One region of the Streptacidiphilus sp. MAP12-16 genome, then DNA from elsewhere that is predicted to be linked to it. Evidence: riboswitches for the same ligand, from Rfam matches in the RefSeq annotation. Region 1 holds a riboswitch; the other holds the start of a gene.

Evidence for each region. Region 1 has a riboswitch for glycine ahead of gcvP (aminomethyl-transferring glycine dehydrogenase). Riboswitches for the same ligand answer to the same signal wherever they lie in the genome.
Region 2: linked by a shared signal. The riboswitch ahead of gcvT (glycine cleavage system aminomethyltransferase GcvT) and the one ahead of gcvP (aminomethyl-transferring glycine dehydrogenase) in region 1 are both predicted to bind glycine.

Annotation. Positions count from the first base shown of each region.
Region 1 covers NZ_JBGCBY010000021.1:129,275-143,933, forward strand. Annotated here, with positions in the region: gene ABIA33_RS26005 (sugar porter family MFS transporter) at 1-219, shown strand, start outside; gene ABIA33_RS26010 (Clp protease N-terminal domain-containing protein) at 258-752, opposite strand; gene ABIA33_RS26015 (HAD domain-containing protein) at 1,162-1,689, shown strand; gene ABIA33_RS26020 (PadR family transcriptional regulator) at 1,667-2,326, opposite strand; gene ABIA33_RS26025 (AAA family ATPase) at 2,633-3,187, opposite strand; gene ABIA33_RS26030 (universal stress protein) at 3,359-3,847, opposite strand; gene ABIA33_RS26035 (SLC13 family permease) at 3,850-5,085, opposite strand; gene ABIA33_RS26040 (hypothetical protein) at 5,311-5,808, opposite strand; gene ABIA33_RS26045 (CPBP family intramembrane glutamic endopeptidase) at 5,906-6,691, opposite strand; gene ABIA33_RS26050 (glutamate--cysteine ligase) at 6,813-8,339, opposite strand; gene ABIA33_RS26055 (hypothetical protein) at 8,807-9,388, shown strand; gene ABIA33_RS26060 (DUF5999 family protein) at 9,641-9,832, shown strand; gene gcvP (aminomethyl-transferring glycine dehydrogenase) at 9,926-12,820, opposite strand; glycine riboswitch at 13,016-13,107, opposite strand; gene ABIA33_RS26070 (DUF2382 domain-containing protein) at 13,264-14,538, shown strand; gene ABIA33_RS26075 (DNA polymerase IV) at 14,606-14,659, opposite strand, start outside.
Region 2 covers NZ_JBGCBY010000016.1:39,311-53,969, forward strand. Annotated here, with positions in the region: gene glyA (serine hydroxymethyltransferase) at 1-75, opposite strand, end outside; gene gcvH (glycine cleavage system protein GcvH) at 248-625, opposite strand; gene gcvT (glycine cleavage system aminomethyltransferase GcvT) at 703-1,830, opposite strand; glycine riboswitch at 2,033-2,158, opposite strand; gene ABIA33_RS21595 (enhanced serine sensitivity protein SseB) at 2,319-3,131, shown strand; gene ABIA33_RS21600 (enhanced serine sensitivity protein SseB C-terminal domain-containing protein) at 3,223-3,987, shown strand; gene ABIA33_RS21605 (ABC transporter ATP-binding protein) at 4,138-5,205, opposite strand; gene ABIA33_RS21610 (ABC transporter ATP-binding protein) at 5,232-6,302, opposite strand; gene ABIA33_RS21615 (ABC transporter permease) at 6,370-7,362, opposite strand; gene ABIA33_RS21620 (ABC transporter substrate-binding protein) at 7,519-9,204, opposite strand; gene ABIA33_RS21625 (ABC transporter permease) at 9,279-10,319, opposite strand; gene ABIA33_RS21630 (trimeric intracellular cation channel family protein) at 10,741-11,409, shown strand; gene ABIA33_RS21635 (IclR family transcriptional regulator) at 11,438-12,187, opposite strand; gene ABIA33_RS21640 (cysteine desulfurase family protein) at 12,338-13,516, shown strand; gene mnmA (tRNA 2-thiouridine(34) synthase MnmA) at 13,600-14,659, shown strand, end outside.

The DNA.
Region 1 (14,659 bases):
GAGATGTTCCCCAACCGGATCAGGGCTTTGGCCCTGTCGGTGGCCGCGTCCGCACAGTGGATCGCAAACTGGGCCATCACCGTCAGCTTCCCGACCATGTCGGACTGGAACCTGTCGGCGACCTATGTCATCTACGCGTGCTTCGCGCTGCTGTCGATCCCCTTCGTCTACTTCTGCATCAAGGAGACCAAGGGACGCACCCTGGAGTCGATGGGCTGACCGCCAGGTTCCAGCCGCTCCAGCCCGCAGGCAGGGTCTCAGAGTTCGGCCTGGACCCGGGCGACCACCGCCTGCGGGTCGACCCCGGCCCCGGCCAGCACCTCCGCGGCCCGGCTGGACGGGTCCGACGCCAGCTCCGCCAGCAGGTCGAGCGCGCCGGGCTCCGCGCCCTCGCGTATCAGCGCCGCCAGCGCGGCGCGTTCCAGCGCCGCCGCCGCGGACCTGCTCCAACCCAGCGGGGCCTGCCGGCGCGGGCGGGGCACGACCGCGCCCTCCCCCGAGCTCCAGTCCCGGCCGAAGCCGATGCTGCGCTGCGCGAGATAGCCCATCAGCCGCGTGGCCTGCGTCGGGAACGGCGCCGCCAGTCCGAGGACCCGGTCGTCGGATTCGAGCAGCGCATGCAGCAGGTGCCCCGTGTCGACCTCGGTGTCGCCGGCGCGTACGGCGCGGCGCCGGGCCCGGGCGGCGACCCGGCCCAGCACACCCGCCTGTTCGAGGCGCTCGACTTCCGCGCCGTGGAGATTCGGGAACACGTGATCCACCACATCGTCAGGGACGGGGCAGGAACGTCGCAGCCCACATCAGCCGACCGCTTCGACGGAAGTCTGCTTCGTAGCGTGACCGCTAGTCAACCCACAGATACGATCTTCCCACCGTCCGGCCTGGCTGGGAGTGCCCTCGGCACTGCTTCCCCAGCTCTGAACACGCCCCCCAACCGCCCCTACCTGGCTAGCTCGGCAGCCATTACGCCAGCTTTCGCCATGCGGCGCACAGGTGCACGGACCGGCGTGCGGCGACCCTCCGCACCCCCGGTCGCTCGCAACCACCGGAGCCTCCGACACGTCCGACACCACAGCGGAATCCCTACCGACCCGTCTCCCCGCTCCGCACCGCCCGGCCGCCCGCTCAGCGCCACTGGAGGCCTCGATAGAACCCACCCCCGTGCAGGTCCGCCCCTTCCCGCCGAAGGCTCCACCAGGCGGCCCCGCGGACCCGTACAACGACCGGCCGCTGCTGTACCTCGACATCGACGGCGTGCTCAACCCCGTCTGCCCGCGCCCCGAGGGCGAGTTCACGGCGCATCAGGTGCACGGCTGCTCGGTACTGATATCCGCGCGTCACGCAGACTGGCTGCGCGAGCTCGCGCAGGTCTACGAGCTGGTCTGGGCCAGCACCTGGGAGGCGTACGCCAACCGCTGCATCGCTCCACTGCTCGGACTGCCGGACCTGCCGGTCGTCCCGGTGGGGCGTCAACCGGGGGGCGACTGGCTGCCGATCGTGCGGCACGCGGCGGGCAGGCCCTTCGCCTGGGTCGACGATCTGATCCCCGAGGCCGTGCTGCGCAGCAGCGCCGCACGCAGGGACCGCCTGCTGCTGCGAGTCGACCCGGGCCAGGGCCTGCGCCGCGACCACGTGAACCGCCTGCTGGGCCACCCCCCGGTGAGATTCAGCCTTCCTCGGCGAGGATGAGGTAGAGCTTCTTGCGGGCGTCCGCGAGCACCGCCAGCGCCTTGGTGCGCTGTTCCGGCGTGCCGGTGACCACGACCTGGCGCAGGGCGTCCCGTACGGCGCCCTCGGCCTGGCCGAACTCCCGGACGATGGACCAGTGTTCACCCTGCCCGGACTCCTCCCACGGAGCCTCGGGCCCGGCCTCGGCCTCGGCCCGGCCGCTCTCGGTGAGTTGGAATAGGCGCTTGCCGCCGGCCTCCTCACTGCTGATCAGCCCCTCCTCCTGCAGCATCTGCAGGGTGGGGTAGACCGATCCCGGGCTCGGCTTCCAGCTGCCGCCGGAGCGTTCCGCGATCTCGCGGATCATCTCGTAGCCGTGCATCGGCCGGTCCTTGAGCAGGGCCAGCAGGGAGGCACGCACATCGCCGCGCCGCGCCCGGCCGCCGTGGCGTCCGCGCCCGCCGGGTCCCCCACCCCGGAACGGTCCGAAGCCGGGACCGAACGGCCCGGGGCCGAACCCGCCGCCGGGCGGCCCGAAGCCGCCGAACGCCGCGCGGCTCTCGGCACCGGGCCCACGGCCCCAGTGCCCGTGCTCTCCCCGCCCACCACGGCCGGGGCGGCCGGGCTGCGCGGGGTCGAAAGGTATTCCTGAACGCATGATCTTCGTTCCTTTCATGAACGACTGTTGTGATGGCTCAACGATATATCGGCATCAGTCGTTCGGCAAGGAATATCGGCGTGCAAAAGTGACCTGTGACAGCGAAGTCGGGGCGCGTCGGTCTCGTCGGTGGGGGAAGCGGGGGGTGGAGCCTGTTCTCGGGCTCGAGCTGGGACACGCCGTTCGAGGCGGTGGAGCCGGTCCGCTGCCGCTGTCGGTCGTCTGAGGCTCGTCACAGGTCACCTTGGACGGCGAAGTCAGTCGATGGTGGGCCTCTGACCTGGTGCGACGGGATTCACTGTCGAGTCAGTTCAAGCCATTGACGAACGCTACGACGTCCTTCAGCCCGGGGTCGTAGCCGTCGGTGGTGTCGACCTCGATCCAGGGGGCATCCAGCGAGACCCGGTCGAACGCGCTGTGGCCCCTTGCTTGCGCGGCCGCGTCGTTCGGTCGAGGGTCCGCATGCGCGCGGCGCAGCGGATTGTCCGCCCTGCGGCGTAGTTGACGCTCCGTCGCGACATCGGGGGCGACTGTGCAGTGAACAATGCGGATCTGCGCCAGCTTCCGGAGGGGCTCCAAGCCGGGTCGCCACAGTCGGTCCTGGAACGCTGCCTCGGCCACGGTCGTCACGCGGGCCCTCAGCAGCAGATCCAGCACACCGAAGAAGGTCGGCAACGTGCGCTGGGTCAGGGCGTCGCCCGGGCTCGGCAGAAACTCCGGGGCGGCATGCACCATGCCTTCCTTGATCTCATCCCGGCAGATCGCCGGGCACCCCACCAGCTTTGCGATCTCGTGCGCAAGGGTGGTCTTGCCTGAACCGGGAGGGCCACTGACGACAACGAGAGTCGGAAGAGAAGTCACCTTCCTAGTCATAGCAAACGGCGTACGCCACTTCGTAGGCCAGACCTCCTGTGAGCGGACAGCGGTATCTCCTGGTCCATGGACAGCCGCTTCCCCCCTCGACGGACAGTTCGTTCGTTCGCCTGCAGGGGTGATGGATGGCTGACCGAGGTGCCGCGATGGGTCGTGCGGTCAGGGGTGTGGGGGGTGTGGGGGCAGTGAGTCGAGGCTGGGTGCTGGTTCGGGCCAGACCAGCAGGATGGGGCAGGGTGCGTGGTCGACGACGAAGCGCGTCGCGGGGCCAAGGCTGCGGGGTCCCAGGTGCTGAGGGTCGCCGTCGCGCGCGCAGATGAGCAGGTCGGCTCCTGCGGCCGCGTGGACGACTTCGCGTTCGGTGCGTCCGTGGGCCTGGAGCCGGGTCGCGGGTCGGCCGAGCCGGTCGGCGGCCGCGTCCAGGAGGGCGGCGGCGGCGCGCTCTGACCGGTCCGCGACCTGGTCACGGGGGTCGCGCCCGGGACGACCTCGACCGAGCAGGCCGACGAAGGCGCCGTGGGCGGCTTCGGCGATGTCGTCGCCGATGACGTGCAGCAGGGTGATATCGGTCCCGGTCGGAATGTGGGTGCGGGCAGCGTCCACTGCGGCTTGCCAGGTGCCCTCGGTGATCCACACGAGCACGGTCACGGTCAACCTCCGATCACCTGCAGCATCGCCCACAGTGCCACAGTGGCCGCCACCAGCGTGGCGGGCACGGTCAACAGGCCGAGGCGGGTGAAGTCGCCCAGGTCCACCTCGGTGTCGTGCGCATGCAGGACGCGCCGCCACAGCAGCGTGGCCAGGGAGCCGACGTAGGTGAGGTTGGGGCCCAGGTTCACCCCGATCAGCGCGGCCAGCACGGGGCCGGGACCGCCGGTGGCCAGGATCGGCAGCAGGGCCAGGATCGCGGGCAAGTTGTTGATCACATTGGCCAGGACGGCGGCCAGGCCAGCAACGGCAAGCAGCGCGGGCAGGCCTACCCCGTGGGGCAGCAGGTGTCCGGCGGCGCTGTTCAGGCCGTTGTCGACCACCGCCTTGACCACGATGCCCAGGGCGAGGACGAACAGGCAGAACAACGGACTGGTCGCGCCCAGTAGGCCAGGCACGGTGGTGCGCTTCTGACCAAGCGCCCGAGCGCCGAGCACGAGCGCGCCGGCCAGCGCGGCCCAGGCCGGGTTGATCCCGGCGAAGGAGGTCACGGCGAACCCGGCCAGGGTCAGCGCGAGGACCACCAGCGTGAACACCGGCACCTCGGGCCGAGCAGCCTGCTGCGGCGGCCGGGCCGGCGTGGTCAGGTCCGCGCGGAAGAAGCGGCGGAACACCACGTACTCGATGCCGATGACCAGCAGCCAGGCCGGGGCCATGAGCGCTGCGAAGCGGGTGAAGGACAGGCCGCTGGCGGTGAACGCGAGCAGGTTGGTCAGGTTGGAGACCGGCAGCAGCAGCGAGGCGGAGTTCGCCAGATGCGCGGTGGCATACACGTGGGGACGCGGACGGGCCCCCACCCGGGCGGCAGTCGCGAAGACCACCGGGGTCAGCAGCACCACGGTCGCGTCCAGGCTGAGGACCGCGGTGATCAGGGAGGCCACCGCGAACATCCCGGCCAGCAGCCGCACCGCGCTGCCCCGGCACGCCCGGGCCACCAGGTCCCCGGCAGTGGTGAACAGGCCTTCGTCCGCACACAACTGTGAAAGGACGAGAACGGCGGCCAGGAAGCCGACCACCGGCAGCAGGGTGCGGGTCTGGGTCCACGCCTGCGAGGGTGAGACCGCGCCGAGTGCGACCACTAGCGCAGCCGCGGGGACCGCCGCAGCCGCCTCGGGCCACCCCTTGGGCCGGGCCACGGCGAACGCCAGCACCCCCAGCAGCACCAGGACGGACACGATCTCGGCGACAGCCGTACTCAGCAGGCACCTCCAGGCTCGCAGCAGCCGCGGCACAACCCCGCGGCCAGCGCATTCGCCCAGGATCGCACCCCCTCCGCGGGTCCACGGCAAAAAGGGTGACGGCGCGACCGGTCTCCCCACCGGTCGCGCCGTCACCCTCCTGGACGGCGACTCGTCTCCGCCGTCGCCCCAACCCCGACTCAGAGGCCGGGGCTCGGCGCCGCGCTACGCGTCAGCAGCGTCGGGTCCCTGCCGGCGCACCTCCTGCACGTGGCTCAGCGCCTCGCGCAGGTCCCCCAGCCAGGCGTCGGCGTTGGCGCCGACCTGCCGTACGCACCAGGCCAGCGCCTCGCTGCGGCTGCGGGCGACACCGCCCGCGACCAGGGTGTCCAGCACCTTCCGCTCGGGCTGCCGCAGCCTGGTCATGGCCGGGACGCCGAGGGTCGTGAACATCACCCGCTTCCCCTCGTACTCCACGCCCCAGGAGACCTTGCGCCCGTAGCGCTGCTCCGCCTCCCTGGCGACCGCGATCCGATCCCGGCGCGTGCGCTCCCTGAACTCGTCGACCGCTTGCTCGGCCGACTCACCTGCCGCGATCCGGCCGACCACCGTGATCTCCTCACGGTCGACCTCGATCTCCGGCGCTTCCTCGAACAGCCCCTCGGGGAGCCGCTCGGCGAACCATGCCGCCAGCTTCTCCCCGGTCTTCCCGCTACCACTCATGCAATCATGATTACACCATTACAGAGCTATGGGCATGGCTGATCCCGCGCCGACTGCTGAGCCGTCAGCGAACAGAGACCATGCTTACGGCCTGCCGTTAGGTCGGCAGCCAGCTGACGTGCCCGGCCAGCAGGACGTAGCCCACAAAAGCGACCGTGTCGATCAGGGTGTGGGCGATGGCCAGCGGGGCCACCCGGCGCCAGCGCCGGTACAGCAGGCAGAAGATCACGCCCATCACCACGTTGCCGACGAAGCCGCCCACCCCCTGGTAGAGGTGGTACGAGCCGCGCAGCAGCGAGCTCGCCGCCACGGCGGCGGGCCAGGACCAGCCGAGCTGGTTCAACCTGCGCAGCAGGTAGCCGACCACGATGACCTCCTCCACCACCGCGTTCTGCGCGGCCGAGAGGATCAGCACCGGAATGCGCCACCACACGTCGGGCAGTCCGCTGGGCACCACGGTGAGGTTGGCGCCGGACGCCCGCGCCGCCAGGTAGAGCATCAGCCCGGAGCCCCCGATCCCGGCGGCGACCACGAACCCGCGCCCCAGATCGGACCAGCGATGGGTCAGGTCGAATCCCAGGGCCCGCAGCGACGAGCCCTCGCGCAGCAGCAGGTGCGCCACCAGCGCCACCGGAACCAGCGCCGTGGCGATGTCGAACAGGTGCCAGGTCAGATCGAGCCATGGGCGTCCTGGCGCCAGCGAGCCGTTGAGGGTGGCGGTCTGCGCCTTGAGCGTGGCGGGCGCGGTGAGCGAGCCGGCGAAGCTGATCAGCGCGCTCACCCCGCTGGCTCCCAGGGACAGCGCGAGGACGATCACCGTCTCCTGCCCCAGCAGTCGGCGGGATTGGCCGGCCGGAGCCGGCAGGGTTTCGGTGGTGGTCACGGCGGTGTCTCCGACACGGGCGGGGCGGGGCGATGCGAAACGATCGATTCGGACGATCATCCCACAGGCCCCATCCGCTGCGGGGCTCCGCACAGCGGCCGGACCCGGCCCACGCCCGCGCTCAGCGCACCGGCCAGGTGTGCACCGGGTCCCCTGTCCGCATCAGCTCCATGTAACGCCCGGTCATGGCCACCAGCGCTGACCTACGGTCCAGCCCCGTACGCTCGCGCAGGTCGTGGAACACGGCGCTCTGCCAGGACGCCCCGTTGGCGTTGCGGACGCACCGCTGCTCCACGATGCCCAGGTAGCGGTCCCGGTCCAGCGGCTCCACCCCCCAGGCGTCCAGTCCCTGGTAGGCCAGCGGGAGCAGTTCCTCCAGCACCAGCTCCCGCACGGGAACCCGGGAGACCCCGCCGCCGGCCCGCACGCCGGGCCCGCGCGACCCGAAACGCCCGGCGCGCGGCCACCACAGTTCCGCCTCCAGGCCCCAGCGGGCGGCCACATGGAAGTTCTCGGCGGCGAGTTCGAACGGAAGCCGGTTCCACACCGGCCGCGGCTGGTCGGCGAGCGAGCGCACCAGACCGTAGTAGAAGGCCGCATTCGCAAGGGTGTCGACCACGGTCGGCCCGGCCGGCAGCGCCCGGTTCTCCACCCGCAGGTGCGGGACGCCGTCGGTGACGTCGTACACCGGGCGGTTCCAGCGGTAGATCGTCCCGTTGTGCAGCCGCATCTCGCGCAGCGCAGGGATGCCGCCCGCCGCCAGCACCTTGAGCGGGTCCTCGTCGTCGCAGATGGTGAGGAGTCCGGGGAAGTAGCGGACGTTCTCCTCGAACAGGTCCATCACGGAGTCGATCCAGCGCTCGCCGAACCAGGTGATCGGCCGCACCCCCTGGACCTTGAGTTCGTCAGGCCGCGTGTCGCACGCCTGCTCGAAGAGAATCGGCCGGGTCTCCCGCCAGAGCTCCCGTTCGAACAGGAACGGCGAGTTGGCCCCGAGCGCGAGCTGCGGGCCCACCAGCGCCTGAGCCGCGTTCCAGACGCTGGCGAAGCGGCTCGGCGTCACCTGCAGGTGCAGCTGCATCGAGGTGCAGGCAGCCTCCGCGACGATGGACACGTTCGACACCCGCAGCCGTTCCACGCCCTCGATGTCCAGGGCGATGTCCTCGCCCCGCGCCGCCAGGATGCGGTCGTTGAGCAGGTGGTACCGGTCGCCGTGCGACATATTGTCCAGCACCGCGTCGTCGCTGGTCAGGGTGGGCAGGATGCCGACGGTGACGATCCGCGCCCCGACCTCGGCGGCCTTGCGGTCCGCGTAGCGCAGCCCGATGTCGATCTCCTCGCGCAGCTCCTCGAAGACCCGGCCGCCGAGGCGGTGCGGGGCGATGTTGACCTCGATGTTGAACTGACCCAGCTCGGTCTGGAAGTCACCGCTGGCGATGGCCGCGAGCACCTGCTCGTTGAGCATGGCCGGGCGCCCCGCCTCGTCTGCGAGATTGAGTTCGATCTCCAGGCCCATCACCGCCTGGGGACGGGCGAAGCGGCGCTCGCCGAGCATCAGCTCCAGGGCTTCGAGGCACTGCTTCAGCTTCCTGCGGTAGAGCTGGCGGTCAGCCAGGTCGGATACTCCGGCCGCGACCTTCTCCCCCATGAGCGACATCCTCCTCGGTCGACCGCACGCCGTGGGTCCCTCCCGGCTGAGGCATCATGCCCAGCCCGGGAGATCGATAGCCCGGCGCCCGGGCATGTGCCAACACCCTCTTGCGTACACGAACGTCCGAGAAGGTCCCTTGCGGCCGCACACGGTGCGTAGTAGAAGAGTCACGGCGCGCACCCGTTCGTATAGACTTGCCCCACAACCGGTACGAGTTGCACCGCCTCGGCGGCCACGCGCCGTACCGGGTGGTCGGGCCGTCCGCAACAGCCCCGAACCACGACCCCAGGCCCTGAAGCAGCAGTCAGAACCTGCCGGCCCAGCAACCCGGCTCAGCACCGTCCGGTACCAAGCGGCACCGCCTCATCGCACCTGAGCTCTCCGGACCCCCGGCCCTCGCCCCGCGTCGGTGGCCCCTCGGCACGTCCCCCGCACCGCCTGTCTCTGCCCCGAGAGGCGAATCCATGTCCTTGTCGATGCCCCAGCCCCCAGCCGCCGCCCTCCGCGCCGTCCTCGGCGCGCTGGACTCCCCGAACGCCGTTCGCGCCGTCCGCACCGCGGCCATGCGACGCCGGACCGGGGTGCTGGCCCCGGCGAACCCGCTTCCGGTCCACCTGCTCGACCCCATGGCGGCGCTTCCCGGCCCCGCGCTGGCCGGGGCCCGGCGCACCGGCTGGCGCTTCCTGATCCAGGACGGCGACGAGGTCGTCGCCGCGGCGGACACCCGCGAGTGCACCGAGGGTCAGGTGTTCTCCCACTTCGCTGAGGGGCCCTACCCGCTGTCCACCCTGCGCGCCCTGCAGCAGGCCAAACAGCACACGGCGAGCTCACCCACCGTGTACCTGCCGCGCCTGCTCTCCGTACCCGGCCACTACATGGCCGCGCTCTGGTTGCACCCCGTGCTCGACCGGGCACAGAGCGCCGACCTGCTGATTCCGCTCGCCCCCGCGCCGCTCGGGGTCACCGCCCATCGGCCTCACGACGCCGACGAGCTGCTGTCCCTGCTCGCCCTCAGTAACGGACAGTTGCTCACGGCTACGCACTGACTCTGCGTATCACCCGAAGTGACCATGCCCGGCATGGTCACTTCGGTGCGTTCCGAGGCCGGTCGGGATCCAAACGGGTGGTCCGTGCCAGAGACCGGTGACGCATGTCACCAAATGGCTGCGGGAGCGTCCCTGTCCATCGACACTGGGAACCAGCGCGGGCGGCTTCAGCCTCTACCCGAGAAGCAGGCGGTTCACACCTCCGAAGCGGACCGCGCCGTGATCGGAAACTTCGAATCGAGGGTACGCGCTATGTGCCAGCACCATCCTGACTGCCCGTCGGCCGATTCCCCGGACCGTGAGGCCGCCGTCGTCGTGGCGAGTCACCCCGAACAGGGCTGGAGCCTGCTGTGCAACGGCGTCCTGCTCTTCGAGGACACCGGCGAGATTCTCCCCGACGGCCGGGTGATCGCCCCCCACCGTCCGCTGGCCAAGGTGGCCTGAAACAACGCGCGACGAGGGGCCGCCACCGAACAGTTCGGTGGCGGCCCCTCGTCGTGTGTCGACTCGTCGCGTGTCGATTCGTCGCGCGTCGACCTATGCCTCGTACTCGTCCATCGGCGGGCAGGAGCAGATCAGGTTGCGGTCGCCGAAGGCCCCGTCGATGCGGCGCACCGGCGGCCAGTACTTCTCCGCCGGGTTGACCCCGGCCGGGAAGACGGCCTCCTGACGGGTGTACGGGTGCTCCCAGTCGCCCGCCAGCAGTGCGGCCGTGTGCGGGGCGTTGGCCAGCGGGTTGTCCTCGGCCGGCCACTCGCCCGCGCCGACCCGGTCGATCTCGCCGCGGATGGCGATCATCGCCTCGCAGAAGCGGTCGATCTCGCCCAGGTCCTCGCTCTCGGTGGGCTCGATCATCAGCGTGCCGGCGACCGGGAACGACATCGTCGGTGCGTGGAAGCCGTAGTCGATCAGGCGCTTGGCGACGTCGTCGACGCTGACCCCGGCCGACTTGGCCAGCGGGCGCAGGTCGATGATGCACTCGTGCGCGACCAGCCCGGCCGGGCCGGTGTAGAGCACGGGGTAGTACGGCGCGAGGCGCTTGGCGATGTAGTTGGCGCTGAGCACCGCCACCTGGGTGGCGCGCTTCAGTCCCTCGCCGCCCATCAGCCGCACGTACGACCACGAGATCGGCAGGATCGCCGCCGAGCCCCAGGGCGCCGCCGAGATCGGGCCGACACCGGTCGCCGGGCCCGCCGAGGGCTGCAGCGGGTGGTTCGGCAGGTACGGCGCGAGGTGCTCGCGCACCGCGACCGGGCCGACGCCGGGGCCGCCGCCGCCGTGCGGGATGCAGAAGGTCTTGTGCAGGTTCAGGTGCGAGACGTCGCCGCCGAACTTGCCCGGCTTGGCCAGACCGACCATCGCGTTGAGGTTGGCGCCGTCGACGTAGACCTGGCCACCGGCCTCGTGCACGGTGGCGCAGATGTCGGCGATGTTCTCCTCGAACACGCCGTGCGTGGACGGGTAGGTGACCATCAGCACGGACAGCTGGTCGCGGTGCTGCTCGATCTTGGCGTGCAGGTCCTCGATGTCCACGTCGCCGTCGACGAGGGTCTTGACGACGACCACGCGCATTCCGGCCATCACGGCGCTGGCGGCGTTGGTGCCGTGCGCCGAGGAGGGGATCAGGCAGACGTCACGGCCGGTGTCGCCGTTGGCGTGGTGGTAGGCGCGGACCGCGAGCAGACCCGCGAGCTCGCCCTGGGACCCGGCGTTGGGCTGGATGCTGACCTTGTCGTAGCCGGTGAGCTCGGCCAGGCGGTCCTCCAGCTCGTGGATCAGCGTCAGGTAGCCCGCCGCCTGCTCCTCCGGTGCGAACGGGTGCACGTCGGCGAACTCCGGCCAGGTGACCGGCTCCATCTCGGTGGTCGCGTTGAGCTTCATGGTGCAGGAACCCAGCGGGATCATGCCCCGGTCCAGCGCGTAGTCCTTGTCGGCGAGCTTGCGCAGGTAGCGCAGCATCCCGGTCTCGGAGCGGTGCGCGTGGAACACCGGGTGGGTGAGGTAGTCCTCGCTGCGGCGCAGCGCCTCGGGCAGCTTCTCGCCCGCCGCGGCCTCCAGCGCGTCGACGTCGCCCGCCGGAACGCCGAAGGCGGTCCAGACGGCGGCCAGGTCGGCGCGGGTGGTGGTCTCGTCGCAGGCGATGCCGACCAGGTCGGCGTCCACCAGGCGCAGGTTCACGCCGACGGCGCGGGCGGCCTCGACGACCTCGGCGGCGCGGCCGGCGACCCGCGCGGTGACGGTGTCGAAGAAGGCGTCGTGGACGACCTCGACGCCGCCCGCGCGCAGGCCCTCGGCCAGCACGGAGGCGTAGCGGTGGGTGCGGGTGGCGATCGCCCGCAGCCCGTCCGGGCCGTGGTACACGGCGTACATGGAGGCCATGACCGCGAGCAGCACCTGCGCGGTGCAGATGTTGCTGGTGGCCTTCTCACGGCGGATGTGCTGCTCGCGGGTCTGCAGCGCGAGCCGGTAGGCGCGGTTGCCGTCGACGTCGACGGACACGCCGACCAGGCGGCCGGGCAGGCTGCGCGCGTACTCGGCTCGGACGGCCATGTAGCCGGCGTGCGGTCCGCCGAAGCCCATCGGGACGCCGAAGCGCTGGGTGGTGCCAATAGCGATGTCCGCGCCCAGCGCGCCGGGGGAGGTCAGCAGGGTCAGCGCGAGCAGGTCGGCGGAGACGGCGACGATCGCGCCCAGGCCGTGGGCCTGCTCGACGACCGGCGCGAGGTCGCGGACGGCGCCGGAAGCACCCGGGTACTGCAGCAGCACACCGAAGACGCCGCGCTCGACCAGCTCGGCGGGGATGCCCGCACTGAGGTCGGCGACGACGGTCTCAACACCCTGCGGCTCCGCGCGGGTCTGGATCACGGCGATGGTCTGCGGCAGCGCGTCGGCGTCGATGACGAAGACCCCGCCCTTTACCTTGCCGACGCGACGCGCGAGGGCGACAGCCTCGGCGGCGGCGGTGCCCTCGTCCAGCAGCGAGGCACCGGCGGTGGGGAGCCCGGTCAGGTCGGAGACCACGGTCTGGAAGTTGATCAGGGCTTCCAGGCGACCCTGGGAGATCTCCGGCTGGTACGGGGTGTAGGCGGTGTACCAGGAGGGGTTCTCCAGCACGTTGCGCAGGATCACCGGCGGGGTGAAGGTGCCGTGGTAGCCCAGGCCGATCATGGAACGCAGCACCTGGTTGCGGCCGGCCAGTGAGCGCAGCTCGGCCAGCACCTCGGCCTCGGAGCGGGCGGCGGGCAGGTCCAGCGCCTCGATGCTGCGGATCGCGCCGGGGACCGCGGCGGCCGTGAGCTCGTCCAGGCTGGCGTAGCCGACGTGGGCCAGCATCTTCGCCTGCGCCCCGGCGTCGGGGCCGATGTGGCGCCGTTCGAAGAGGTCCTGGTCGAAGGGGCTGGAATGCGCAAGCCCGGCGAGGGGGGATGTCATGGCTGGGGAGCCTCCTGGTCTGACCCGGTTGGCACCATGGGTGCCGGGACGACCTCCCCCTCTGTCATGGAACCTGAGAGCTTCACCGGCCGCCACCGTGCGTCATGCACGACAGCCGCCGGTTTTCACCGTCGGTGAGGGCTTGCCCGGTGTGCACTTGCGTACACCCGACCCTGCCCTGCTTTCCAGAGTGACCTCGCGCGCGCGGTACGGATGCCTGAGAGATTCCGGGGAGGAGTTGCTCCTTCGGCGCCACAGCGGTGTGCGGGCTCTCCCGCGCACGCTCGACCGGTCGACGCCAGGGTACCAGCGAGCGCATGCGCGACATCGAATGGACCAACGACACACCCGCATGGCTCCGGGCATTCGACAAATCGATCTTTGTGCCTTTTCGTATGAGTTGACCGTATTGCCCCGAGCCCGCCGTGAGGAGTGGACGAGCCGTGCAGACCGAGATCGACCCCAGGGACCTGATCGGCCACAAGGCTGTGGACCGCCACGGCGACAAGATCGGCACCGTGGACGAGGTGTACCTCGACGACGCCACCGGCCAGCCCGAGTGGGCAGCCGTCCGGACCGGGCTCTTCGGTCGTGATGCCTTCGTGCCGCTGACCAGCAGCGAGTTCGTCAGCGACGAGTTGCGCGTGCCCTACGACAAGTCCAAGGTCAAAGACTCCCCCGATTTCGGCGTGGGCCAGCACCTGTCACCGGCACAGGAGTTGCAGCTCTACCGCTACTACGGCCTGGACGTCCCGGCGGGCGAGGGCGCGAACAGCGGTTCCGGACTGCACAACCGCAACGGCAGCGGGGTCGCCGCCCCTGCGGCCACGGCGGCCACGGCGGTCACCGCGGCCACGACCGCCACGACCATGCCTTCGGCGGCCCACACCGAGGCGCCGCCGCGGGCTGCCGCGGACACCAGCCGTACCGCGGCGTTCATGGCTGCTCCGGCTCCTGCACCGGCTGCGGCTCCTGCTCCGGCTCCGGCTCCTGCACCGGCTACGGCACCGGCTCCGACGGCCGCGCACGCGCACGTACCGCATCCGGACCTCTACGCCAACCCGCTGACCGACCACCCCAGCGGTCCCAAGCCCGGTGCCATCGTGCCCGACCTGGCCAAGGCGGCGGCCCCCGCGGTCGACCCGGGACAGGTCGGCGTGCCCGAGCCGATTGAGTTCGTCTGCCGCGAGGAGCGGCTCGACATCGCCACCGAGTGGCATGTTCTCGGGCGGGCCCGGCTGCGCAAGTACGTGACCTCCGAGCAGGTGGAGCGCCGGGTACCGGTGATCCGGGAGCGGATCCGGGTGGAGCGGGTGCCGGTGACCGCGGAGGAGCGCGCACAGCTGTCGGACCAGGAGATCTCGGAGAGCACCGAGGAGGTCACCCTGCACGAGCAGCGGGTGATCGTCCGCAAGGCGGTCGTTCCGGTGGAGCGGATCCGGCTGGTGACGGAGCGGTTCACCGAGGAGGAGGTGGTCCGGGACGAGGTGCACCGCGAGCACATCCAGGTCCACGACAGCACCCGCCCCGACGAGCCGACCCCGGTCCAGGACAGTGCGATGTCCGCGCCGTCGGCGGGCTCCTCCGTACCCTCTGCCGCGTCCGCTCCGGCGCCGCACTCCGCCCCGCCCGCACCCTCAGCGTCCTCCGCGCCCTCCATGGCTCCGTCGGGGCCGCCCGCGCAGCCTGATCTCCCCGGCCACGCCCTACGTGCCTAGCGGTTGCCCAAGAGCCCCGACCGACCACACGGGGGTAAGGGCAGACGGGCGAACTGCCCGTCTCCCCTCACCCGTCTCCGCCCGCGCTCTCCTCCCGATCGGCGCGCGCGATCGACAGCGG
Region 2 (14,659 bases), on a different contig from region 1:
GCGGTGCAGCTCGGCGTCCACAGCCGCCGCGACCTCCGGGTCGAGCGAATGCAGGGACTGGTTCAGAACCGTCATGGTGTGTGTTCCCTCACAAGGCCGGGCGCGAAGCGCCACGGAAGGGGGTGGTGGTCGGGCGACAGAAAGGGGAGGGCGCGAAGCGCCACGGAAGGGGGTGGTGGTCGGGCGACAGAAAGGGGAGGGCGCGAAGCGCCACGGAAGGGGGTGGTGGTCGGGCGACGGGAGGGGGCTAGGCGCCGGTGTGGGCGGAGTACTCGTCGGCGGACAGTAGGCCCTCGGGAGTGCCGTCGAGGCGGATCTTGAACAGCCAGCCCTCGGTGAAGGGGGCGGAGTTCACCAGCGCGGGGTCGTCCACCACGGCCTGGTTGGCCTCGACGATCTCGCCGCTCGCGGGGGAGTAGAGGTCGCTGACCGACTTGGTCGACTCCAGTTCGCCGCAGGTCTCGCCCGCGGTCACGGTCTGGCCGACCTCGGGGAGCTGCACATAGACGACGTCGCCGAGCGCGTCGGCGGCGAAGGCGGTGATGCCCACGGTCGCCACGCCGTCCTCGACGGCCGTCAGCCACTCGTGTTCCTTGCTGTACGTGAGGTGCTGGGGGTTGCTCATGACGGTGATTCTCCAGGATGAGATGGGGGTACGGCGAAACCACCCCGTGGCGGGGCGGGGCGATCGACGGAGCAGGTTCAGCGGGCGCGCTTGTAGAACGGCAGGGCCACGACCTCGACCGGCTCGTGCGTGCCGCGCACGTCCACGGCGACGGTCGTGCCCGGCGCGGCGTGCGCGGCGTCGACGTAGGCCATCGCGATCGGCTTGCCCAGGGTGGGGGAGGGTGCGCCGGAGGTGATCGAGCCGATGATGGTGCCGGCACCGTCCGCGGTGACCACGTTCATCTCGGCCCGGGGCACCCGGCGCCCGGGGGAGACCAGGCCGACCAAAACCCGCGGGGGAGTGGCGGCGGCCTGCTCGGCGGCCTTCTCCAGCGCGGCGCGGCCGACGAAGTCACCGTCGTTGGTCGTCTTGTCGAAGCGGACGACCCGGCCCAGGCCGGCGTCGAAGGGGGTGAGCGCGGTGGTGAGCTCGTGGCCGTACAGCGGCATGCCGGCTTCCAGCCGCAGTGTGTCGCGGCAGGACAGGCCGCAGGGAACCAGGCCGCGATCGGCCCCGGCAGCGGTCAGCTCGGCCCAGAGGTGCTCCGCGTCGGCCGGGGCGACGAAGAGCTCGAAGCCGTCCTCGCCGGTGTAGCCGGTACGGGCCAGCAGTGCCGGCCGGCCGGCCACCGTGGCCGGCAGCGAGGTGTAGTACTTCAGGGCGGGCAGGTCGGAGTCCGTGAGCGGGCTCAGGATCGCGGTGGCCTCGGGGCCCTGGATCGCGATCAGCGCGTAGGCGTCGCGGTCGTCGCGGACGGCGGCGTCGAAGGAGCCGGCCCGGGCGGTGATCTCGTCCAGGACCAGTTGGGCGTTGGACGCGTTCGCGACGACCAGGAACTCGGTCTCGCCGGTGCGGTAGACGATCAGGTCGTCGAGGATGCCGCCGTCAGCCGCGCAGATCATGGTGTAGCGGGCGCGGTTCAGGCCCAGCGCCGAGACGAAGCCGACCAGCGCGTGGTCCAGCAGTTCCCCGGCCTGCGGGCCGGTCACGGTGATCTCGCCCATGTGGGAGAGGTCGAACAGGCCGGCCCGGGTGCGCACGGCGTTGTGCTCCTCGCGCTCGCTGCCGTACCGCAGCGGCATGTCCCAGCCCGCGAAGTCGGTCATGGTCGCGCCGAGGGAGCGATGGACGGAGTCCAGCGCGGTGAGTCGGAGATCGGACATAGGGGGCTCCTAGAGCTCTCAGGACGTGCTCACGACCTGCGGGGGAACGCAGGGCATGCTGCGGCAGGGCCTCCCCCTCTGTCGTCGCAACCTGAGAGCTTCACCGCGTCCTCCACCCGAAGCAGGGGGCATGAACGCGGCTTGCACCGTGGGTGGGGCATGGCTGCGGACTAACCGCGGCCTGACCGCTTTCCAGATGTGCCTCGCCCGTGCGGTAGCTGTGCCTGAGAGATTCCGGGGAGGGCTTGCTCCTTCGGCGCCGACTGCGACCTCTGTCCGCTGGAACTCCTGGGAACAGGGGTCGGCCTGGCTCTCCCGCGCGGGTTTGAACGGCCGGTGTGGAGTTGTTGGTCGCGCTCATCATGGCATGGAGTACTGGCGGCGCGCAGCACGCCCTTGCCCGGGCGCGCCCCTCGACTCACCCGGGCTCGATATCCTGCGGCGAACCAGTCTGCGGCGGACCAGTGCGGAGAACGGCGGTAGCAGCGATGCAGCACCCGGTGGACAGCGTGGGCATCCCGGCCCAGCCCGGTACGGACAGCGGGGTCGGCGAAGGCCTCGGCGGCTGGCCGGCGAACGAGCTGGAGCGCGTGCTCGTCGCCGCCATCGGCGACCCGGGCGCGACTCCCCGCGTGGTGGAGGTGCTGCGACGCAGCCAGGTCTGGGTCCCGCTGCCCGGCGGCGGGGGCTACGACGGGACAACCCTGGAACTGCCCACGACCGAGCTCGCCGGGCAGCCCTTCGTGCCGGTATTCAGCTCCGAGGACCAGTTCCGCCGGATTGCCGGGAACATGCCGTTCACGGTCGCTCCGGTGCGGGAACTCGCGCAGGGGATGCCGCTGGGCGTGGGCATCGTGGTGAATCCCGAAGGCGCGGTGGGGGTGCCGATCCCGGCGGCGGGAGTCGCCGAGCTGTGCGGGGGCGGCGGCGAGGCGCGCGCGCACCAAGGGGCGACGGGCGCGCGGGTGGGTCTGCGCCTGCCGGAACCGCACGAGGACCCGCTGGACTTCCTGACCGTGGCCGTGGGTGAACTCGCCTACACGCCCGTCGTGCTGACGGCGCGTCGAGCCCTGGTGCAGGTCGAGGGCGAGCGCGAGAAGCTCTTCGTCGGCGTCGAACTGGACCGCTGGCAGCCCGCCGACCAGGAGGCCGTGACGCAGGCCCTGGGACGGGCCCTGGGCGCCGTGCCGCTGCCCTGGGAGCTGGGGATCGTCCTGCTGGACATCGCCCAGGACCCGGTCGGGGACTGGATGCTCACCGCCGCCGCACCGTTCTTCGAACGGAACCCCGCAGGGCACTAGGCTGGCCGCTCGGGCACGCAGGGGGCGTCCGGCAGAGCAGGGCAAGGCAGGGCAGGGCACGGCAGAGTCGGGGTCGGCAGGCAGGGAGAGGGTGGCAGTGGTCCAGTCAGGCGGCGGGGGCGCCATCGAGCAGGCGCTGCGGGAGGTGGCTCCGGGGCGCTACGACGCCTACGAGCGGCTGCTGCGCGCCGTCGGCGAGGGCCAGGTGGTGATGCTGCTCTGGCACGGCGAGCCCGGACGCCCCGACGCGCAGTACGGGAACATGGAGGTCGGCGGGTTCGGCTACGCGCCCTGCGTGACCTCCGCCGAGCAGATCTCCGCCAGCGGCTGGTCCCGGGCGTACCAGGTGATGAGCGGTCGCGAGATCGCGGCCTCGCTCTACCGCGAGCGCTGGGGACTGTGGCTGAACCCCCATCAGCCGGGTGGCGGGGTCGGCCTGCCCTGGGCCGACCTGCGCCGTATCGCCGGCGGCCTGGACCGGCTGCCGGCCGGGCCGCTCCGGATCAGCGAGCCCCAGGTCGCGGCCGACCAGTTCTATGCCCTGCTCACCCAGGCCGCCTCGGGGACGCCGGCGGTCCGCTCGCTGCGCCGGGCGTGGGTCCAACCCGCCTGGGGGGACCCGTATCTGGTGATCGGTCTGGATCTGTACGACTCCAGCCCGCCCGCGGTCGAGTCGGTGCGGCTGATGATGCAGCACGCCCTCCCCGGGGTTCCGCAGGGAGTCGCGGTATCGACCGTCGCGATGTCCGATCCGTACGACCCGGTGGCGCAGTGGCTCCAGGTGCGCATGGCGCCGTTCTTCCAGCGCACCCTCGCCGCCCCGGGCGGGTACGGCTATCCCTACACCGGCCGGTAACGCCCCGGCCCGGACCGAGTCGAACCGAGTCGGACCGGGCGGGACCAAGTCGGACCGAGTCGGACCGGGTGACGCCGGGCATGACGAAGGGGGCGCACCGTCTGAGGGATGCGCCCCCTTCGTCTCACCGGCAGGCCGGTCGCACCGGGGTCACTCCGGCGCGACCACCTGCTTGACCTCGGGGAAGTGGCAGGCGGCCTGGTGGCCCTCGGCCGAGCCCAGCAGCTGCACCAGCGGCGGCTCCTGGGCGGCGCAGATCTCCTGCGCCTTCCAGCAGCGGGTGCGGAAGCGGCATCCGGACGGCGGGTTGATCGGGCTGGGCACGTCGCCGGTGAGGCGGATGCGCTCACGCCGCTGGACGCTGTCCGGGTCGGCCTCGGGGACGGCCGACAGCAGCGCGTGGGTGTACGGGTGCTGCGGGCGCAGGTAGAGCGTCTCGCGGTCGGCGATCTCGACGATCTTGCCCAGGTACATCACCGCGACCCGCTCGGAGAAGTGGCGGACCACCGCGAGGTCGTGGGCGATGAAGACGAACGCGAGGTTGAACTCCCGCTGGAGGTCTTGGAGCAGGTTGACGACCTGCGCCTGGATGGAGACGTCCAGGGCGGAGACCGGCTCGTCGGCGACGATGAGCTTCGGCTTCAGGGCCAGGGCCCGGGCGATGCCGATGCGCTGGCGCTGCCCGCCGGAGAACTCGTTCGGATACCGGTTGTAGTGCTCCGGGCTGAGGCCGACGATCTCCAGCAGCTCCTGGGCGCGCTTCTTGTGCCCCTGCTCCGGGTTGATGCCGTTGAGCTTCATCGGGGTCTCGATGATCGTCCCGATGGTGTGCCTCGGGTTGAGCGAGGAGTACGGGTCCTGGAAGATCATCTGGAGGTTCTGCCGGGCCTCGCGCATGGTCGACACACGCTTGTGGGTGATGTCCTCACCGTCGAAGCGAATGGTGCCGGCCGTGGGCTCGAGCAGCCTGGTGACCAGGCGTCCGGTGGTGGACTTGCCGCAACCGGACTCGCCGACCAGACCCAGGGACTCGCCCGAGCGGACCGAGAAGTCGATGCCGTCGACCGCGCGGACCGCGCCGACCTGCCGCTGCCAGACGATGCCCTGACGGATCGGGAAGTGCATCTGCAGGCCCTTGACCTGCAGCAGCTCGTCGCCGCCGGTAGCGGGGACGGTGGCCTCCTCGCGGGGCCCCGGCACGGTGTCGGTGGTGCTCACGCCATACTCCTGTTCGTCCGCCGCGGTCACTTGGCGAGCCGCTCGGCTGCGCTGCGGATCTCGATCTTGTTGTCCCCGGTGAGGTGGCAGGCCGCGATGTGCTTGTCGGTGCCGGGAACCGGCAGCAGTTCGGGCCGTTCGGTGACGCAGCGGTCGTCGGCGACGCGGTCCTTGTAGTCGCACCGGGGGTGGAAGGCACAGCCGGTCGGCAGGTTGATCAGGCTCGGCGGAGCGCCCTGGATCGGGTTGAGCCTGGTGTTGACGTCACCGCCGAGGTGCGGCATGGACTGCAGCAGGCCCCATGCGTACGGGTGCTCGGGGGCCTTCAGCACATCCCTGACGCTGCCGTACTCGATCCGGCGCCCGCCGTACATCACCAGGATGTCGTCGGCGATCTCGGCGACCACGCCGAGGTCGTGGGTGATGATGATGACGGCGGAGCCGAACTCCTCCTGCAGGTCCCGGATCAGGTCGAGAATCTGCGCCTGGACGGTCACGTCCAGGGCTGTGGTCGGCTCGTCCGCGATGAGCAGCTCGGGGTCGCAGACCAGCGACATGGCGATCATGGCGCGCTGGCGCATACCGCCGGAGAACTCGTGCGGGTAGCTCTTCGCCCTGCGCTCCGGCTGCGGGATGCCGACACGCTTGAGCATGTCCACGGCCCGGACGAGGGCCTCCTTCTTGGACACCTTGTGGTGCACCTGGTACGCCTCGGCGATCTGCGAACCCACCGTGAAGAAGGGGTGCAGCGCCGACAGCGGGTCCTGGAAGATCATGGAGACCTTGTTGCCGCGCAGCGAGCGCATCTCGGCCTCGGGCAGCGCGACGAGTTCGTCCCCGTCCACCCAGATCTCTCCGGAGACCTGGGCCCGCGAGCCCTTGTGCAGGCCGAGTAGGGCCAGGCTGGTGACGGACTTCCCGGAGCCGGACTCGCCGACGATGCCGAGCGTCTTGCCCTTCTCCAGGGAGAAGGACACCCCGTCCACCGACTTGACGAGGCCGTCCTCGGTGGGGAAGTGCACGCGCAGGTCCCGGACCTCCAGGAAGGAGGACGGCGGATTGACGGGCACGGTCTGCGTCGAGAGTTCGAAGGCCACTGGTACTTCCTAAGTCGACGGGGGGTCGGGATCGCCGACCCGCGCCGGTTGGTTCAGGCTCGGCTGGTCAGGCGAGGCGGACGCGAGGGTCGATGATGCCGTAGACGACGTCCACGACGACGTTGGCGAGCACGACGGCGGTGGCGGCGAAGAGCGTGGTGGCCATGATCACCGGCAGGTCGGAGTCCTGGACCGACTGTACGGCGAGCAGGCCGAGGCCGGGGATGCCGAAGGCGGACTCGGTGATGATCGCCGCGCCGCCGATCAGGTATCCGAAGTCCATGCCGAAGATGGTGACCACCGGGGTGATCGCAGCGCGCAGGGCGTGCTTGAAGATCACCTTGCGCTGGGACAGACCCTTCGCCCGGGCGGTGCGCACGAAGTCCTCACCCATGGTCTCCAGCATCGTGGAGCGGGTCAGCCGGGTGTAGAAGGCCAGGAAGCCGATCACCAGCGAGGCCCAGGGGAGGATCAGTCCGGTGAACCACTGCACCGGGTCCTGGGTGATGGGGGTGTAGTTCGGCGCAGGCAGCAGCTGCCACTTGTCGACGAAGAAGAACTGCAGCACCAGGGCGGTGAAGTAGATCGGCAGCGAGATGCCGAAGAGGGCGAATCCGACCGCCGCCTTGTCGGCCAGCCCGCCCTTGCGGACCGCCGCCACGATGCCCAGGCCGACGCCGGTGACCAGGAAGACCAGGGCCGCGCCGGTGGCCAGCGAGATGTCCGCGGGGACGCGACCCATCAAGGTGGACCACACGTTGGAGTCGTCGTGGAAGGAGATGCCCATGCAGGGGGCCGGGCACTTGACCGCGAGCGGGCCGTCCCCGAACGTCCGCCCGGCGAAGAAGCCCTTCACGTACTCGCCGTACTGGATCAGGATGCTCTTGTCCAGGCCCAGCGAGTGCCTGATCTGCAGGATGCGGTCGGGCGTGCAGGTCTTGCCGCACGCCAGCACGGCAGGGTCGGAAGGCACGGCGAAGAAGATGAGGAAGGTAATGAAGCTGATCACCACGATGATGGTGAATGCGCTCAGCAAGCGTCGAATCAGATAACGAGTCATGTGGTGCTGGGACCTGGCGGGGAGCCTGGTCCGCCTCCCTCTCGCTGTGGGCCGGCGGGGTGTGACCTGCGCGCGGGGTGACGATACGGACGGGGTGCCGGTGTGGCGACCCCGGTCGGCGGCGAGGTTGCCGCCGCCGACCGGGGGAACTGCTGGTTACTTCTTGACGTAGACGTGGGCCAGGTTCATCTCGGCCAGCACGGTGTCGTCGGTGAGCCCGCCGACCTTCGAGCCCTGGAGCTCGTTGAAGGTCATGTAGACGAGCGGCACGACGGCGGCGTCGTTCTGCAGCATCTGGACGTCCAGCGCGCCCCAGGCGGCGTTGGCCTGGGCCGGGTCGGCCATGGCCGAGATCTTGTCCATCTGCGCCTCAGCGGCCGGGTCCTTCAGCTGCGAGAAGACCTGGTTGCCGGTGGGGATGATCTGACGGCCGTCGAACAGCGGCGGCAGGATGGTGCTGGCGTTGGGCCAGTCAGCGATCCAGTCGCCCCAGATCAGGTCGTAGTTGTTGGCGATCTTGCCGACGGTGTTGAAGTAGCTGCCGCGGTCGATCGGCTTGATGTTGACGGTGATGCCGACGTTGGCCAGCGCGTCCTTGATCGCCGTGGCGACCTTGCCCTGGGTCGGGGTGGCCTCGACAGCCAGCGACAGGGTCAGGTTGCTGACGCCCGCAGCCTGGAGCAGCGCCTTCGCCTTGGCCGGGTCACCGGCGGGGTCGGTGCCGTACGGGGCGGTGTCGACGCGGCCGTCGGTGCCCTTGGGCAGGAAGGTGGTGGCGTAGTCGCCGTACGCCGAACCACCGAACGCGCCACGGACGGTCTGCTTGTTGATCGCCCACTCGATCGCCTGGCGGACCTTGAGGTCCTTGATCGTGGTGACGTTCATCGCCAGGTAGTTGGTACCGGGGGCGGCGATGGAGTGCCAGCGCGACTTGAGGGTCGGGTCGCTGGAGAAGGAGCTGAGGTCGGTGCCGGCGACCGGGTCCTCGATGATGGCGTGCTGGGCGTCGGGGCCGTCCGCCTTCATCAGCTGGTCGGTGGCGGCCTGGTCCTGGCCCATCTTGACGTCGATGGAGTCGACGTTCTGGTCGCGCAGCGGGTCGACTGCCTTGGTCCACTGCTTGTTGCGAGTGAGGACCAGTTCCTTGTTCTTGGTGTAGCTCTGGATCTGGTACGGACCGTCCGACCACACCGTGGTGTCGTAGGTGGCGCCGGTGTCGTGGGCCTTCGGCACGGCGGAGAAGGTCTCCATCGCCGTCGCCTCGTTGAAGTCCGAGACCGGGGTGCTCAGCTCGAAGACGATGGTGCTGGCGTCAGGGGTCTCGATGGAGGCAAGGTCGCCGCTCTTGGTCGGGCCCTTGTAGTTCTTGTCGTTGGCCAGCCACTGCGAGGCGTACTGCGGGCCACCGGAGAGGTCCGGGTCGAAGGAGCGCTCGACGCCGTACTTGACGTCCTGCGCCGTGACGACGGTGCCGTCCTGCCACTTCACGTTCGGGCGGATGTGGAAGGTCCAGGTCTTCGCGCCATTGCTCGAGGTGCCGGTGTCCGTCGCAAGGTCGCCGACGAGCTTCGGGGCGGCGCTGGGCGCGGAGGCGTCCTGCGTCCAGCCGGTCAGCGAGCGGTATATCTCACGCCCGATGTTCTGGCCCTGCGTGGTGTACGTACGCTGCGGGTCGATGTGGTCGAAGTCGCTCGGCGTGTAGTAGAGCAGGGTTCCACCCTGGGTCACCCCGCCCGTGGTCCCGCCGGCACTGCTGCCCTTGGAACCGCCACAGGCAGTGGCTCCCAAGGCGACGGTAATCGCGATCGCGGTCATGGTGACCGTGCGCTTGTTGCGCATCATGATGATGGGTCTCCTTGTAGTCTTCTTGGTTACCCCGCCCGGAGCCGACCGGACCGGCCGACTGGTGCGGAAGATCAGTTGCGGTTCGCCCTGGGGTCCAGAGCGTCGCGCACACCGTCGCCGAAGAGGTTCAGCGACAGAATGACGAGCAACAGCGTCATACCTGGAAGGACCATGTAGGTCGGGTCATACAGGTAGTACTGGGTTGCAGATTCGAGCATCGAACCCAGGTCCGGGTTCGGAGGGACAACCCCGACGCCCAGGAAGGACAGGGCCGCCTCGGTGGCGATGTTGGTGGGGACCGCCAGCGCGAAGGAGATCAGGATGGGCGCCCACAGGTTCGGCAGCAGCTGCTTGAACAGGATGTGACCCGGGCCACCACCCATGATTCGCGCGGCGTCCACGAACTCCCGCTCGCGGAGCGAGAGCACCTGCCCACGAACAAGTCGGGCGGTGTAGGCCCAGGCGAAGGCGGAGATGATCACGACGATCGAGCCCAGCTGGAGCGTCTCGCTGGTCCCGCCGTGGGCGTCCGTCTGGAAGGCGTTGGTGATCACAGGGGTCAACGCGATGATGAACAGCAGCTGCGGGAAGGCCAGCACCACGTTCATGATCCAGTTGAGGAATGAGTCGACCTTGCCGCCGAAGTAGCCCGCAGCGAGGCCCATCACTACGCCGAGTGCCGTGGAGATGGTGGCCGCGAGCAGCGAGACGATCAGAGACGTCCGCAGGCCGTAGACCAGGCGCGAGAACACGTCGTAGCCGGTTCCCGGCTCGACGCCGAGCCAGTGCTTGCCGCTGACGCCGCCGAGTGCGCCCAGCGGGAAATTCCCCTTGTCCGGGTTGATTCCCTTCAGGTCAGGGGAAACCGGTCCCCATCCCTCCAAAGCGGACAGCAGCGGAGAGGCTACGGCGGCCAGGATGAATATGAGGGCCACGACGAAGGCGATCATCGAAGCACGGTCGCGCTTCAGACGCGTCCAGGCCATTCGGGCTGGCGAGCGGCCGGCGATGACAGGCGTGGCGGGGGGCTTGGGGCCCTGCGATGAATCCGACTCGGCCACCAGGACAGTTGCATCCCCGGTGGGCTCGGTCGGCTCGGTTGGAATGGTCATCGTTCGGACATCCCCGGATCTCAGTTCAGATGTTCGTGGCGCGGCGCGGTGAGGGGACTCTACGCAAGTAGTTTTTCGCGACTCAAGGCCTCAAGCAGTGCTGAGACCAGAATGAGATCATGCGAGATCGTGGCGTTATGATCCAATGTCCGAAATATCCGGTAATGGGGGGTCGTGACGGGAAGCGTCAAGACGCTGGAACCCCGCTTTATGTCCCTTTTGAACCTATTTGTGTGGGCACCCCGAGAAGTGGTGTATTTTGCTCGCTCTTTGCCTACTCGTCTGGGATGTGAGACTGCCAGTGTTTCTGGCGTGTGAACCGGTGACGTCTGAGGCGTCCTGAATTGATCCATTCAGCCCCAGGGGCGGCGCCCCCCGGCCGCCCGGTCCGCCGCCCCGCCGACCCGGTAGAACTGGTGTCGTGACCTCGCATCTCTTCTCGCCCGACGTCCAGCAGGCGCTCGACCTCGTCGGGATCTTCGTCTTCGCGCTCTCCGGCGGCCTGCTCGCCGTCCGCAAGAACCTGGACATCTTCGGCATCGCCGTCCTCGCCGAGGTCACCGCTCTGGGCGGCGGGGTGTTCCGCGACCTGATCATCGGGGCGGTGCCGCCCGCGGCGTTCCAGAACATGGGGTACTTCCTCACCCCGCTGCTGGCCTCACTGGTCGTGATCTTCCTGCACCCCGAGGTGCAGCGGATCAACGGCACGATCCAGGTCCTGGACGCCGCTGGGCTCGGCCTGTTCTGCGTCGCCGGCACCGTCAAGGCCCATGACTACGGCCTGGGCGCGGTCGCCGACATCGCACTGGGCATGATCACCGCGGCCGGCGGCGGCGTCGCCCGCGACGTGCTCGTCAACGAGTTGCCCTCGCTGCTGCGCTGGGACCGCGCCCTGTACGCCGTGCCCGCGCTGGTCGGCTCCGGGATCGTGGCGGTGCTGATCTCTGTGCAGCACCTGACCGCGGTCACCGGGACCGCTGCCGCGCTGGTCGCCTTCACCCTGCGGATGCTGGCGCTGCGCTACGACTGGCGGGCGCCGCGCGCCTGGCACCGGGGGAGCTCCAGCGCCCTCGGGGAGAGCGGCGACTGATCGGAGGTCAGCGCTCCCCACCAGGCCGTCAGGCGTCGGCTCGGCCGCCGTACTCCTGCGACACCGCCTCGGCGGTGCGCAGCAGCTCGGGGATCAGCCGCCGCAGCGTGCTGAGCGGCGCGACCACCGTCGGCGTGGAGATCGAACAGGCCGCGATCACCCGGCCGTCGATGCCCCGGATCGGCACGGCCACGCAGTTGACCGTCTCCTCGTACTCGCTGCGGTCCACCGCCCATCCCTGCTCGCGAACCGTCGCCAGTTCCGCCAGCAGTGCGGCCGGGGTGCGCAGCGAGCGCGCCGTGTACGCCGGGTACTCGAGGTTCTCGGCGACCTCGCGGCGCCGCGCCTCGGGAAGGTCGGCGAGCAGCACCTTGCCCACGGCCGAGGCGGTCAGCGGCGCCCGCTTGCCGATGCGCGAGTACATCCGGACCGGGTAGCGGCTCTCCAGTTTGTCGACATAGGTGACCTCGTCGTCCTCGTAGACCGCGAGGTGCACGGTGTGCCCGCAGCGCTCGTTGAGGGCGGCGAGGTGCGGCGCGGCAACGACCCGGACGTCGATGCTCTCCAGGGCCAGCTGCGCCAGTGAGAACAGCTTGCCGCCGAGGCGGTAGCGGTAGTCCGGCTGGCGGTGGACGAAGCCGTGCTGCTCCAGGGTGCGCAGCAGGCGCAGCGCGGTGGACTTGTGGACTCCGATCCGGTTCGCGGCCTGTTCGAGGGAGGCTGGGCCCTCGGCCAGCGAGGCGAGGATCACCAGCGCCCGGTCCACCGTCTGTGTCATAGGTTCCGCCCAGCCTGCCCCGTTGGTCCCGCGCGACGCCGTCGTACGCGTGTGCTGGGATCCTAGAGAGCCGTTGCAGGGGATGCAACGACCGTGGCAGCGGAGGGTGGCAGCGGGGCGTGCGCGATCACCCCTACACTTGATCCCGCCATGCCCTATCTCGACCATGCGGCGACCACCCCGATGCTCCCCGAAGCGGTCCACGCCATGACCGCCCATCTCGGCAGCACCGGCAACGCCTCCTCCCTGCACGCCGCCGGCCGCCGTGCCCGCCGCGTCGTCGAGGAGTCCCGCGAGACCCTGGCCCTGGCCCTGGGCGCCCGCCCGAGCGAGGTCGTGCTCACCGGGGGCGGCACCGAGTCCGACAACCTCGCCGTCAAGGGCCTCTACTGGGCCCGGCGCGACGCCGACCCGGCACGGGTCCGGGTCCTCTGCAGCCCGGTCGAGCACCATGCGGTGCTGGACGCCGTGGAGTGGCTGGAGCGGCACGAGGGCGCGCGGGTCGAGTGGCTCCCGGTGGACGGCTTCGGCCGGGTCCACCCCGAATCCCTGCGCGCGGCCATCGCCTCGAATCCGGCCGACGTCGCCCTGGTCACCGTGATGTGGGCGAACAACGAGGTCGGCACCATCCAGCCGGTACGCGAACTCGCAGCCATAGCACGCGAGTTCGGTATTCCGATGCATGCCGACGCGGTGCAGGCGTTCGGCCAGCTGCCGGTCTCGTTCGCCGACTCCGGTCTCGACGCGCTCACCGTCACCGGCCACAAGATCGGCGGCCCGTACGGCATCGGCGCGCTGCTGATCGGCCGCAACGTGAACCCCGTGCCGCTGCTGCACGGCGGCGGCCAGGAGCGGGACGTCCGCTCCGGCACCCTCGACGTACCGGCGGCGGCCGGCTTCGCGGCAGCGGCCGCGATCGCCGCCGAGCGGCAGCCGCAGCACGCCCGCGAGCTCTCGGTGCTACGGGACGAGTTGGTCGCTGCCGTGCTGTCGGCCGTCCCGGACGCCGTCCTCAACGGCGATCCGAGCCCGGAGGGGCGGCTGCCCGCGAGCGCGCACTTCTCCTTCCCCGGCTGCGAGGGCGACGCGCTGCTGATGCTGCTCGACGCCCGCGGCATCGAGTGCTCGACCGGATCCGCCTGCTCGGCCGGGGTACCGCAGCCCAGCCACGTGCTGCTGGCGATGGGCGTGGAGCCGGCGCCGGCCCGGGCCTCGCTGCGGTTCTCGCTCGGCCACACCTCGACCCCGGCCGATGTCGCCGCGCTGGCCTCCGCGATCGGCCCGGTCGTGGAGCGGGCCCGGATGGCGGGCGCGGCAGCGCGGCGGTAACGGCCGCTCCCCGGGCCGTAAGGCGCGGGGCCGGGACATCGACGCGGGGACCCCGTCTGCGCGGACCGTACCCTGGTTACATCATGAATGACTTTCCTGGGGCTCCTGACGATTCCGGTTCGCTCGGTGGGGGGCGGCTGCGCGTCCTCGCCGCGATGTCCGGCGGGGTGGACTCCGCCGTCGCGGCGGCGCGGGTCGCCGCGGCAGGGCACGAGGTGACCGGCGTCCACCTGGCGCTGTCGAGCAACCCGCAGTCCTTCCGTACCGGCGCGCGCGGCTGCTGCACGCTGGAGGACTCCCGCGACGCCCGCCGGGCCGCCGACGTGATCGGCATCCCCTTCTACGTGTGGGACCTGGCCGAGCGCTTCCGCGAGGACGTGATCGACGACTTCGTCGCCGAGTACGCCGCCGGACGGACCCCCAACCCGTGCCTGCGCTGCAACGAGAAGATCAAGTTCTCGGCGCTGCTGGACAAGGCCGTCGCCCTGGGCTTCGACGCGGTCTGCACCGGCCACTACGCGCAGATCCTCACCGGCCCGGACGGCGCCCGCGAGCTGCACCGCGCCGTCGACCCGGCCAAGGACCAGTCGTACGTCCTCGGCGTCCTCGACGCGGACCAGCTGGCCCACGCGCTGTTCCCGCTCGGCGACACCCCCAAGGAGCTGGTCCGCGAGGAGGCGGAGCGGCGCGGCCTGGCCGTCGCCAAGAAGCCGGACAGCCATGACATCTGCTTCATCGCCGACGGCGACACCCAGGGCTTCCTGGAGCAGCGCCTCGGCGCCGCCCCCGGCGAGATCGTCGACGTGGACGGCACCAGGCTCGGCGAGCACAGCGGCGCGTACGGCTTCACCATCGGCCAGCGCAAGGGCCTGCGGATCGGCCACCCGGCGGCGGACGGCAAGCCCCGCTACGTCCTGGACATCTCGCCGGTCGACAACCGGGTCACGGTCGGCCCGGTCGAGGCCCTGGACGTGGCCGCGCTCACCGGGATCAAGCCGCGCTGGTGCGGCGAGGCGGCCTTCACGCCGGGCGCGTACACGGTGCAGCTGCGCGCCCACGGCGAGCCGGTGCCCGCGTCCGCCGAGCTGGTGGACGGCGAGCTGCGGGTCGTCCTGGACCAGCCCGCGCGCGGTATCGCGCCCG